3 regions of the Mesobacillus sp. S13 genome follow, and region 1 is predicted to be linked to each of the others. Evidence: riboswitches for the same ligand, from Rfam matches in the RefSeq annotation. Region 1 holds a riboswitch; each other region holds the start of a gene.

The links. A riboswitch is a leader RNA that binds a small molecule or an ion and turns the genes downstream of it on or off. The one in region 1 is predicted to bind S-adenosylmethionine.
Region 2: another riboswitch for S-adenosylmethionine. It lies ahead of LGO15_RS04390 (trans-sulfuration enzyme family protein); the one in region 1 lies ahead of LGO15_RS12590 (methionine biosynthesis PLP-dependent protein).
Region 3: another riboswitch for S-adenosylmethionine. It lies ahead of mtnW (2,3-diketo-5-methylthiopentyl-1-phosphate enolase); the one in region 1 lies ahead of LGO15_RS12590 (methionine biosynthesis PLP-dependent protein).

Annotation. Positions count from the first base shown of each region.
Region 1 is NZ_CP084622.1:2,454,218-2,457,495, reverse strand. It holds gene LGO15_RS12595 (M4 family metallopeptidase) at 1-155, shown strand, start outside; SAM riboswitch class I at 793-904, shown strand; gene LGO15_RS12590 (methionine biosynthesis PLP-dependent protein) at 1,079-2,194, shown strand; gene metC (cystathionine beta-lyase) at 2,191-3,278, shown strand, end outside.
Region 2 is NZ_CP084622.1:859,602-862,879, reverse strand. It holds gene LGO15_RS04390 (trans-sulfuration enzyme family protein) at 369-1,514, opposite strand; SAM riboswitch class I at 1,604-1,707, opposite strand; gene LGO15_RS04385 (CBS domain-containing protein) at 1,855-3,024, opposite strand; gene LGO15_RS04380 (YitT family protein) at 3,205-3,278, shown strand, end outside.
Region 3 is NZ_CP084622.1:1,549,531-1,552,808, reverse strand. It holds gene LGO15_RS07730 (2-hydroxy-3-keto-5-methylthiopentenyl-1-phosphate phosphatase) at 1-279, opposite strand, end outside; gene mtnW (2,3-diketo-5-methylthiopentyl-1-phosphate enolase) at 276-1,499, opposite strand; SAM riboswitch class I at 1,596-1,702, opposite strand; gene LGO15_RS07720 (pyridoxal phosphate-dependent aminotransferase) at 1,782-2,957, opposite strand; gene LGO15_RS07715 (carbon-nitrogen family hydrolase) at 3,085-3,278, shown strand, end outside.

The DNA.
Region 1 (3,278 bases):
TTTTCTACCGAGCAAACACAGTCTATTTCACATCTTCCACTAACTTCAGCCAGGCACGAGCCGGAGCTGTACAAGCAGCAAAAGATCTTTACGGATCCACCTCCGCAGAAGTAAATGCTGTCAATAAAGCCTTTGATGCTGTAGGAGTTTATTAATAGTTATCTATTAAGCAAGACTGGCTCATCTTTTAGAGGTGAGCTAGTTTTTTTATAGGGTTCTTTTGAAAATGAGGCTTGCTGTTTGGAATGGGTGCTGGGGTGCTCTTGACAGGTTTGCCTCCATAAACTGAAAAGCTGTCATAAAAACAGCAGATTCTTGACAGCTTTGCCCATATAAACTGAAAAGCTGTCATAAGAACAACGTATTCTTGACAGGTTTGCCCCTATAAGCTGAAAAATTGTCATAAAAACAGCAGATTCTTGACAGGTTTGCTCCTATAAGCTGAAAAGTTGTCATAAAAACAGCAGATTCTTGACAGGTTTGCCCCTATAAGCTGAAAAGTTGTCATAAAAACAGCAGATTCTTGACAGGTTTGCGTCCATAAGCTGAAAAGTTGTCATAAAAACAGCAGATTCTTGACAGAGTTATGCCTTTAATCTGAAAACCTATCATAATAACATCAGATTCATGACAGCAGTAGCCCCCTTATCCCCCAGAATCTATCAAAAACAAACTAATTCGCACACCCACCATGATTTTTTACCTATTTACTTTACCGCTTTAATTAAATGATTGACATTGACCCTGAATAGCTGTAATATTTAGAGAAATTTAATAATTCAATATTATGAAATCTTATCCAGAGAAGCTGAGGGTCCTGGCCCAATGAAGCTTCAGCAACCTTCAACCTTGTTTGTTGAAAAGGTGCTAATTCCAGCAAGTTTTTTAACTTGGCAGATAAGAAGAATGGCTATCATCTGTAAAAGTCTTCTTCTTAAGAAGGCTTTTTTTGTTTTATCAAGGACTTCCCGCATTGTTTTCTGGAGCTCATGTGGTACCTGTCTGTTTTAAGTCGAAGATCTCGTCTTTTCTCATAAAACAAAAATTGCCCTCCACTACATCATTAGGAGTGAGTCTATTGGCAGAAATCGATACAAAGCTTGCGCAGCTTGGAAACAGGAGTGAAACAATAACAGGAGCTGTCAATCCACCAATTTATTTGACTACAGCCTATCGTCATGAAGGGATCGGCCGATCAAGCGGCTATGATTATGTCCGCACCGGCAATCCTACTCGTGAAATTCTTGAGAAGGCGATCGCAGACCTTGAGGAGGGTGATCGCGGCTTTGCCTGCAGCTCCGGAATGGCAGCAATCTGGACCGTTCTTTCACTATTCGAGCACGGAGATGAATGGATTGTCTCTAAGGATTTATATGGAGGCACTTATCGTCTTCTCGAACAAGGTTTCAAAAAATGGGGATTAACCAGTACTTATACTGACATGTCTGATCTAATCGAAGTCAAATCGGCCATAACACAAAAGACGAAGGCTCTTTTTGTAGAGACGCCGACGAATCCGCTGATGGAACAAGCTGATATTGAAGCAATTGCCAAGATTGCTAAAGAAAACGGTATTCTTCTGATTGTTGATAATACCTTTTACACTCCCCTGCTGCAAAAACCATTGACTTTAGGAGCAGATATCGTCATTCACAGTGCAACTAAATATCTTGGCGGTCATAATGATGTGCTTGCTGGGCTGATCGTGGCAAAGGGTGAGCACCTATGTGAATCCCTCTTCCTCCATCATAATGGCGGCGGAGCGGTCTTAAGTCCATTCGACTCCTGGCTGCTGATTCGTGGTATGAAGACATTGTCATTAAGAATGGAACGCCATGAGAAAAATGCCAGTGAATTGGTCAGTTATTTACAGCATCATCCTGCAGTGAAGGATGTCCTTTATCCCGGAAGAGGCGGAATGATTTCTTTCAGGGTACACTCCCCTGCCATGGTCAATCCATTTTTACAAAGTCTATCAGTCATCACGTTTGCTGAAAGTCTTGGCGGAGTTGAAAGCTTTATTACCTATCCTGCAACACAGACACATGCTGACATCCCGGCAGAAATACGAGAAAAAACGGGTGTTTGTGAACGGCTGCTGCGGTTCTCGGTGGGAATCGAAAATGTGGAGGATTTGAAATCTGACTTGGATCATTCATTCAATAAAGCACGCCTGGAGGTTGAAGTTTTATGAGCCATCGATATACATTCGAAACCCAGTTGCTGCATAACAAACATAAAGTAGACCCAGCCACTGGCGGAGTGAGTGTGCCCATCCAGCATGCCTCTACCTTCCATCAGTTTTCTGCGGATGAGTTCGGAAAATATGATTATAGCCGCAGCCTTAATCCCACCAGAGAGGCACTAGAGGAAATTATAGCCGAACTGGAAGGCGGTGTCCGCGGGTTTGCTTTTTCATCTGGCATGGCTGCTATTTCAACGGCATTTTTGCTTCTCTCGCAGGGAGATCATGTGGTCGTCACCGAGGATGTTTATGGAGGAACATACCGGATGGTGACACAGGTGTTGAATCGTTTTGGTATAGAGCACACTTTTGTCGATATGACCGACCTTGAGGCAGTGGAACAAGCGATCAGGCCAAACACAGCCCTGCTATATGCAGAAACGCCTTCCAACCCCCTGTTAAAAGTAACGGATATTGCCGCGATCAGCGAAATAGCGAAGAGTCACGGTGCCCTAACCTTTGTCGACAACACTTTCATGACACCTTACTTGCAGCGTCCTCTTGAACTCGGAGCTGATATTGTCCTTCACAGCGCCACAAAGTTTTTATCCGGCCATAGTGATACGGTCGCGGGTCTAGCAGTAGTCAAGGATGAAGAACTGGCAAAAAGGCTGTATTGCCTTCAGAACTCATTCGGTGCAGTCTTGGGAGTACAGGATGCATGGCTTGTGATGCGAGGCATGAAGACTCTGTCGGTCAGAATGAATCAGTCTCAGGAAAGCGCCAAGAGAATCGCTGAATTTTTACATAAACAGCCTTTCATCAAGAATGTTTTTTACCCTGGTCTTCTGAACCACCCTCAGTCAGGCATTCAAAAGCAGCAGGCTTATGGACCCGGAGCTGTATTATCTTTTGTACTTGAGAATTCAGAGCTTTTATCTAGATTTATAGAACAACTGAAACTGCCTGTTTTTGCAGTTAGTCTTGGAGCGGTTGAGTCCATCCTCTCCTACCCCGCAAAAATGTCCCATGCAGCCATGCCGCAGCATGAACGTGAAAGACGCGGAATCAGTGATGGCCTCCTCCGGCTCTC
Region 2 (3,278 bases), 1.6 Mb from region 1:
GACGAGTAGTCCCTTTAAAAATACCCGCATACAAGAGGCGTAAACCTTATGTCGAACGATAAATTGGACATTCTCTTTCATCATTAAGTTGGTTTTTGTGTAGGCATGAGAAATCATAAGCGGAGTTTTTCCGGCTTTGTCTAAACAAGAGGCTTATAAATGATAAATAAAAGGAGGTATTCCGGTTAACTGCTACAAATAAGAAAGAATCCAGTGTTTTTGGTTAAATAAACAGAAAAACGACCCTTATTCATGTGAAAATAAGAGTCGTTTCCAATTTAAGCGAAAATTTTCCGTTTATTTTTCAGAAACTGTAAAATCATCATTCCATTTACATAGCCTATTATCAACATTATATGGAGCTCATGTTATTTTTCAACTGCCGCAGACAGTGCTGATTCAAATTGCTGAATGATATCCTCGCTATTTTCGATTCCAACTGAAATCCTGACTAGTCGATACGTGATTCCAAGCTCTGCCTGTGCCTCCGGCGGCAGCGCGCGATGGGAAGTTTTCAGTGGATGGGAGACAGTCGTTTCGACTCCCGCAAGTGTTGGTACAATTTTAACCCAACCTAGCGATTTGAAAAATTGATCTGCATCCACATGTTCTGCGAGTTCAATACTTACGATGGCACCGAATCCTTTTTCACCTTCAGTGAATGGATAATAAACCTTTGCGACATTCTTATTTTCTTTCAGACTGTCAGCCAGCTTTCTGGCATTCTCTGATTGAGCCTTCATCCTCAACCCAAGGGTTTTCAGTCCCCTGCAGGTGAGCCACGCTTCAAACGGACTGAGGTTCGCACCGAGGTTCACGATTCTTGCGCGTGCTTCCGCAATCAGTTCCTTCTTGCCAACGACTACACCCGATGTGACATCACTGTGGCCGCCAATGTATTTGGTCGCACTGTGGACAACCAGTTCAGCTCCGAGTGTGAACGGGCGGACATGCAGCGGCGTAGCGAATGTATTATCCACCAAAACAATGAGATTTCTTTGCTTGGCAAGCGAGATGACCTCCTCCAATTTTTCCACACGAAGAAGCGGATTTGTGATGGACTCAGTATATAGAAGCTTCGTATTCGGTCGGATTGCCTGTTCTACATTTTGCAAATCCGCAAACGCTACAAAAGTCGTCTCGATTCCAAAGCGTTCCAGCTCAGCCTTCAGCATATGGAAACTCCCGCCATAAACATCATCAGCCGCCACAATATGGTCACCGCTTTTCACCACTGCCAGGACACCCGCTAAAATGGCAGCCAGCCCTGATGAAGCCGCCACTCCATCTTCTGCATACTCAAGCGCTGCTACAGCTTGACCCAGTTCATCCGTATTCGGGTTGCCAACCCTGGAATACAAATAATTCCCTTCTCCCTGATAAAAGCCCTCCAGCTCATCAAGATCATTGAATGTAAAAGCTGACGTCTGATAAATCGGGGTAGCCTTGCTTTTAATACCCTGTTGCTTCGTATGTACTGAATGCAATACTTCTGTTTCAAACTTTTTAGCCATCTTGTCACCTGCTTTTAGAATTCGTAGTCGTATGGTAAAACATTATAAAAAAACCTCTCCATTTAGGAGAGGTTAAGTTCAATCAGCCTCTCTTATCTTCAGACTGCAATCTTCAGGACTCAGCACTTTTCATCTAAAAAGATGAGGTAGCCGCGCTTCAAAGGGCCTGTCCCTCCGCCGCTCTGGATAAGAGTTATTTCGAGTTTGAAAATAATTTTTTAATAGCTGAAGTATACCAGCATCGCCGGCTTTCCGTCAATGAGGGTTCACACAGTGTGTCTGATGGATTAACCACTGACATTGTATGCTTAACCCTTGCGTTTCAGTTGCACTCAGCTAATCAATCTTCCGGATCGCTGTCAAGCAAGTCCCACGGCGTGATCACGCCAATTGGCTTCCCGTGCCGGTCACCGGTTTCCGTGATGATGACGGCCTGCAGTTTTTTCCCTCTTGTATGGTAACGCTCAAATAACTCTTCAATATGATACAAAGATGCATCCTCATCGACAAAGGTCACAAAGTAATTTTTCCCCTTCGTCAAAAGCTCTTTGACCCTCACGTCCTCAAAATGCACGACGCTATCTGAAAAATGCTTCGCCATCCACTGGATGATTTCCGTTGAAGTCAGCAAGGCAATATATTTATCATCCTTGTCATAGACAGGGAATCTTGTGAAATCAAACTTATTGATCACCTTTAGAACATCTTTAAGATACGCATCTTCATAATAATAAAACACAGGGCTGGTCGCGATCGATAACGCTGTCTGCGGCTTCTCGAACTCCCTGCATATCTCCTCGATCCGTTCAACCACTTCGATATGAGGCTCGGCGATATAATAATCCGCGTTCACCCGCTCATGGACAATCGCATTGCGAAGCTTCGCAAACTGATGAAGCTCACTTTTATATTTACGCACTAATGAATGATTTTTATAGCCTGAATACAGCAGCTCGACAAACGCATCACTGTCCGTTCCCTTCACCATTTCTTTCAACGCTTTATGAATCCTGTTAAAAGCTGTCTCGAACTTTCCGGATTGCTCCTTATGTTTTACCTCATGCTCCTCAGAAGCATTGGTGCCTGATTCGGGATTCCTTCCATCATCATTTCCACGCTTTTTCCCATTCCCATTATTGGATTGTTGAGAAGATGGTTTCCCATTACCGTTTTTGCTTTTGGATTGATTGGAGGATGAGTTACCATTACTGTTTTTTAATTGTTCTTCAGATGAGGAACTCTTCCCGCGGCTGGTCTGCTTGTTGTCTGATTTAGCTTTTGACGGCGAGTTGCCGTTTCCTTTTCCAGCTGAATTGGATGAATCCGCACTTTCGTTGTCTTTTTTACCAGGGTGCTTTTGTTCCTTTTCATCAACTCGCTTCAGCCTATTTTCATCTGACACTTGCTGCTTAGGATTTGTACGAAGATATGACTTTTTATTTTTCCCAGCCTGTTTTTTTGAACCTGACTGATGATTGGATCTATGTTTATTCTGAGTATTTTTAACCAAGATAGCCCCTCCGTAATTTCAAATAACTTCCCCTTCTCCTTACCCCATTTACCACTTTTACTAATCATGGATATATAATGTAAAAATTCCAGATGAACTTTAAGTTTGATACAATAAGTATAGTACATACATTACTAATTCATAGATGTTTATTTTTTATAGAAAAGGGATTGATATTCAGTGGCAGCAACGAAGAAAAAAAGGGTAGTCAAAGAGGTCACACAGCTTGTGACTATTACAATTGGGGCGATTAT
Region 3 (3,278 bases), 900 kb from region 1:
AACAGGTATACCTTCCTCATGTGCATAATCAAGAAACTCTTGAAATCCCGGGCGGATCCTGGCGTTCTGTACAGCAAACTGAATGATTTCTTCCTTCTTCGAAACAGGTAGGAGAGAAAACATTTTCCCGACTCCCTCCCTGATCGAAATCCTGCGGCCCAGCACTGCTTCTTTTATTTCATCCCAGCCATCCGAACCGAATTCATTCATGATGGCTATGATATTGTCCTTTTCTGTTACTGTTCCGTCAAAGTCGCAAAATATTACTGGCTGACTCACTTTGCCACCGCCTCTGATGAGCCCCACAGGCGTATAGCTGTTTTCAATTCATCATGCTCCAGTGACCCTTCTTCAAGGCTTTTTCTCTGGAGTACGGTTTCAATCGCCTGCCTGAAAGCCTTGCCTCCACCCTGTGCTCCACCAGGATGACCATGGACGCCTCCGCCTGCATTTATGATTGAATCAACTCCGAAATCTTTAACTAATAGCGGCACCATTCCAGGATGTATGCCTGCTGATGGAACCGGGAAGGTCCTTTCGTATTGATCCTCAGCAGTCAGTGCCTCAGCAATTGATATCGCCTGCTGCTTTTCAAGTGCCACACTTCCATATGGTGACGGGAAAAGCGAGAAGTCTGCTCCGGCATAGCGGAGTAATTTTCCTAAAAGCAAGGAATGGGAAAAGCCATATTCATCGGCCGATGTCAGCGCACCGCTTACCGCTGGGTGAGCCATGATTGGGATGCTGATTTCATCATCTTCCCTTAGTTCCTGCAAAACATCCAAGCCATAGGCGAACACATTGAACAGCAGTGCATCGGCTCCAAGTTCAGCCGCTTTTCTTGCTTTGTCCTTCAACTGTGAAGTTCTTCCTGTCAGATTGGCCGCATATAAGGTCCTGTGCCCTGTAGTTTCATAGACTTGCTCAAGGACCTCTTTCCCAAGAGTGACCCTCTTTTCAATAGGTGTAAGCTCGTTTTCAAACAGGATTTCATCGTCCTTGATCAGGTCAACTCCTCCAAGGCTTTGTTCTTTAAGCTGTTTTAGCAGAAAATCCATATCACGTCCGATGACACCTTTGAAGATGCTCATAAGCAATGGACGGTCATAGACACCAAGCTTCCTCCTGATTCCTTCAATTCCGAAGCGAGGACCCGGGAAGTGTTTCTTTAACTCTTCACCAAATTCGAGATCGACAAGTTTCACTTTGCCATCAAGCGAGAGTTTTCCAAAAACAGTTGTCAAAATGGCTGGCAGGTCTGGTGAAAAATTGAGGGCAGGATAGGCGATTTTGATTGTTGCCACTGTTTCTGAATTATGGTCCAGGCTCGAGCCTTCTACAGAAACCACTCTTCCCTTATGTTTTCTTAATTGTTTTTGGTCCAGTTCCGGCAGGTCAGTCCAGGATCCCACTGTCAAGCCGAGCGCGATTCCCTCTGCTTTTTTCTGCGGGTTATGTTTGGCGTCATGGACTATGTAAGTCGCTGTAATTTCACTCATGAAGATCAATCCCTTCGATACTTATTGAACCCAGTTGTATTTTGGGCATTAAAAAAACCTCTTCACAAAGAAGAGGTTAGAAAATACACTAAACTCTTCTCATCTTTCAGCTTTCGCTGCAAGAATTAGCACCGTGCCCAGCTTACGCTGGATCGGTTGCCGGGCTTCATCGGGCTCGTCCCTCCGCCTGCTCTTGATAAGAAAATAATTTAATCAAGTTATTTAATTGGTTAAAGTAAATTTGTTAATTAGGATTATGTCAGGTTCATAAAACAATGTCAACTATTTTTTGAATATTTCCAAGCTTTCAATTCTGCTGACTGCTTCCTGCAGTCTCTCTGCCGAAGTCAGCAGTCCCACCCGCACAAAACCTTCTCCATAGTCACCGAATCCTACACCTGGGGCAACTGCTATATGTGCTTTTTCCAGTAAGAAATCCGCAAATTCAACCGAAGTAAATGGTTCTGGAACCTTCAGCCACGCAAAAAATGAGCCCTTTGGAGCAGTAACCTGCCAGCCTATCTTTGTCAGGCCGTCAATAAGTACGTTTCTTCGGGTTTCATATAGATTGTTTAGCTCGGCCACACACTCCTGCTGTCCCAGCAATGCTTCTGCAGCTGCTTCCTGCACTGCACCAAACAAGCTGACATACATATGGTCCTGCAGCAAGTTGATTGCGGCAATCACACTCTTGTTTCCTGCAGCAAAACCAACACGCCATCCAGCCATATTATAAGTTTTTGACAGAGTATAAATTTCGATTCCTACGTCTTTTGCGCCTTCAGACTGTAAAAAGCTTTGTGGGCGGTTCCCGTCAAATCCAATTCCACCATAAGCAAAATCGTGAACGACACAAATCTCATTCTCCCGTGCAAGCTCGATTGTTTCATCAAAAAATTGTTTATCGGCAACTGCCCCTGTAGGATTATTGGGATAGTTAAGGAACATCAACTTGGCTTTATCCAATTGCTCGGCAGCTAACTCTTCATAATCAGGCATAAAGTCATTCTCTTCCCGGAGTGGCATTGTCACCATTTTTGCCCTGGCCAGCTCGACTCCAGACCAGTAGTCAGGATAGCCGGGATCTGGAACGAGAATAGTGTCCCCAGGATTCAACAGACATTGAGGAATTTCTACCAGGCCAGCCTTGCCCCCGAAAAGGATGGCAATTTCTTCTTCCGGATCAAGGTCGACTCCGTACTCCCTTTTATAAAATGTCGCTGCAGCTACTCGTAACGAACGCTGCCCTCTGAAAGGAGAATACTTATGGTTCGCTGGATTCTCTCCAGCTTGCTTCAGTTTTTTAACAATATGCTGCGGTGTCGGTTGGTCAGGGTTTCCCTGGCCAAGATTGATGATGTCTGCCCCTTTTTCTGTATAAGCGCCCACCTTTTGCACCAGTGAAGCAAAAAACTGCTTGGGCAGGCTCTTTAGTAAATCTGACTGTGGAAATTCCATTTTCTCACCTGCTTAGGATTTATATGTTTATTTTAAAATTTTAATTTGAAATTCTAGTCACAAATGATATAACGTAAATAGTAACTTGTAAAGATATAATTTTCAGAAATTATGGCGGTGATGAATGATGAAATTTAAAATAGCATGCCTACAAATGGATATTGCGTTTGGAGATCCTGAAACAAATTACAAAAATGCAGCCAAACTGATTGAACAGGCAAATGGACAAAAACCCGATATGATAGTCCTTCCTGAACTATGGACGACCGGCTATGATCTCGATAATTTAAAGACCACAGCTGAAGAAGAAGCACAAGCAGC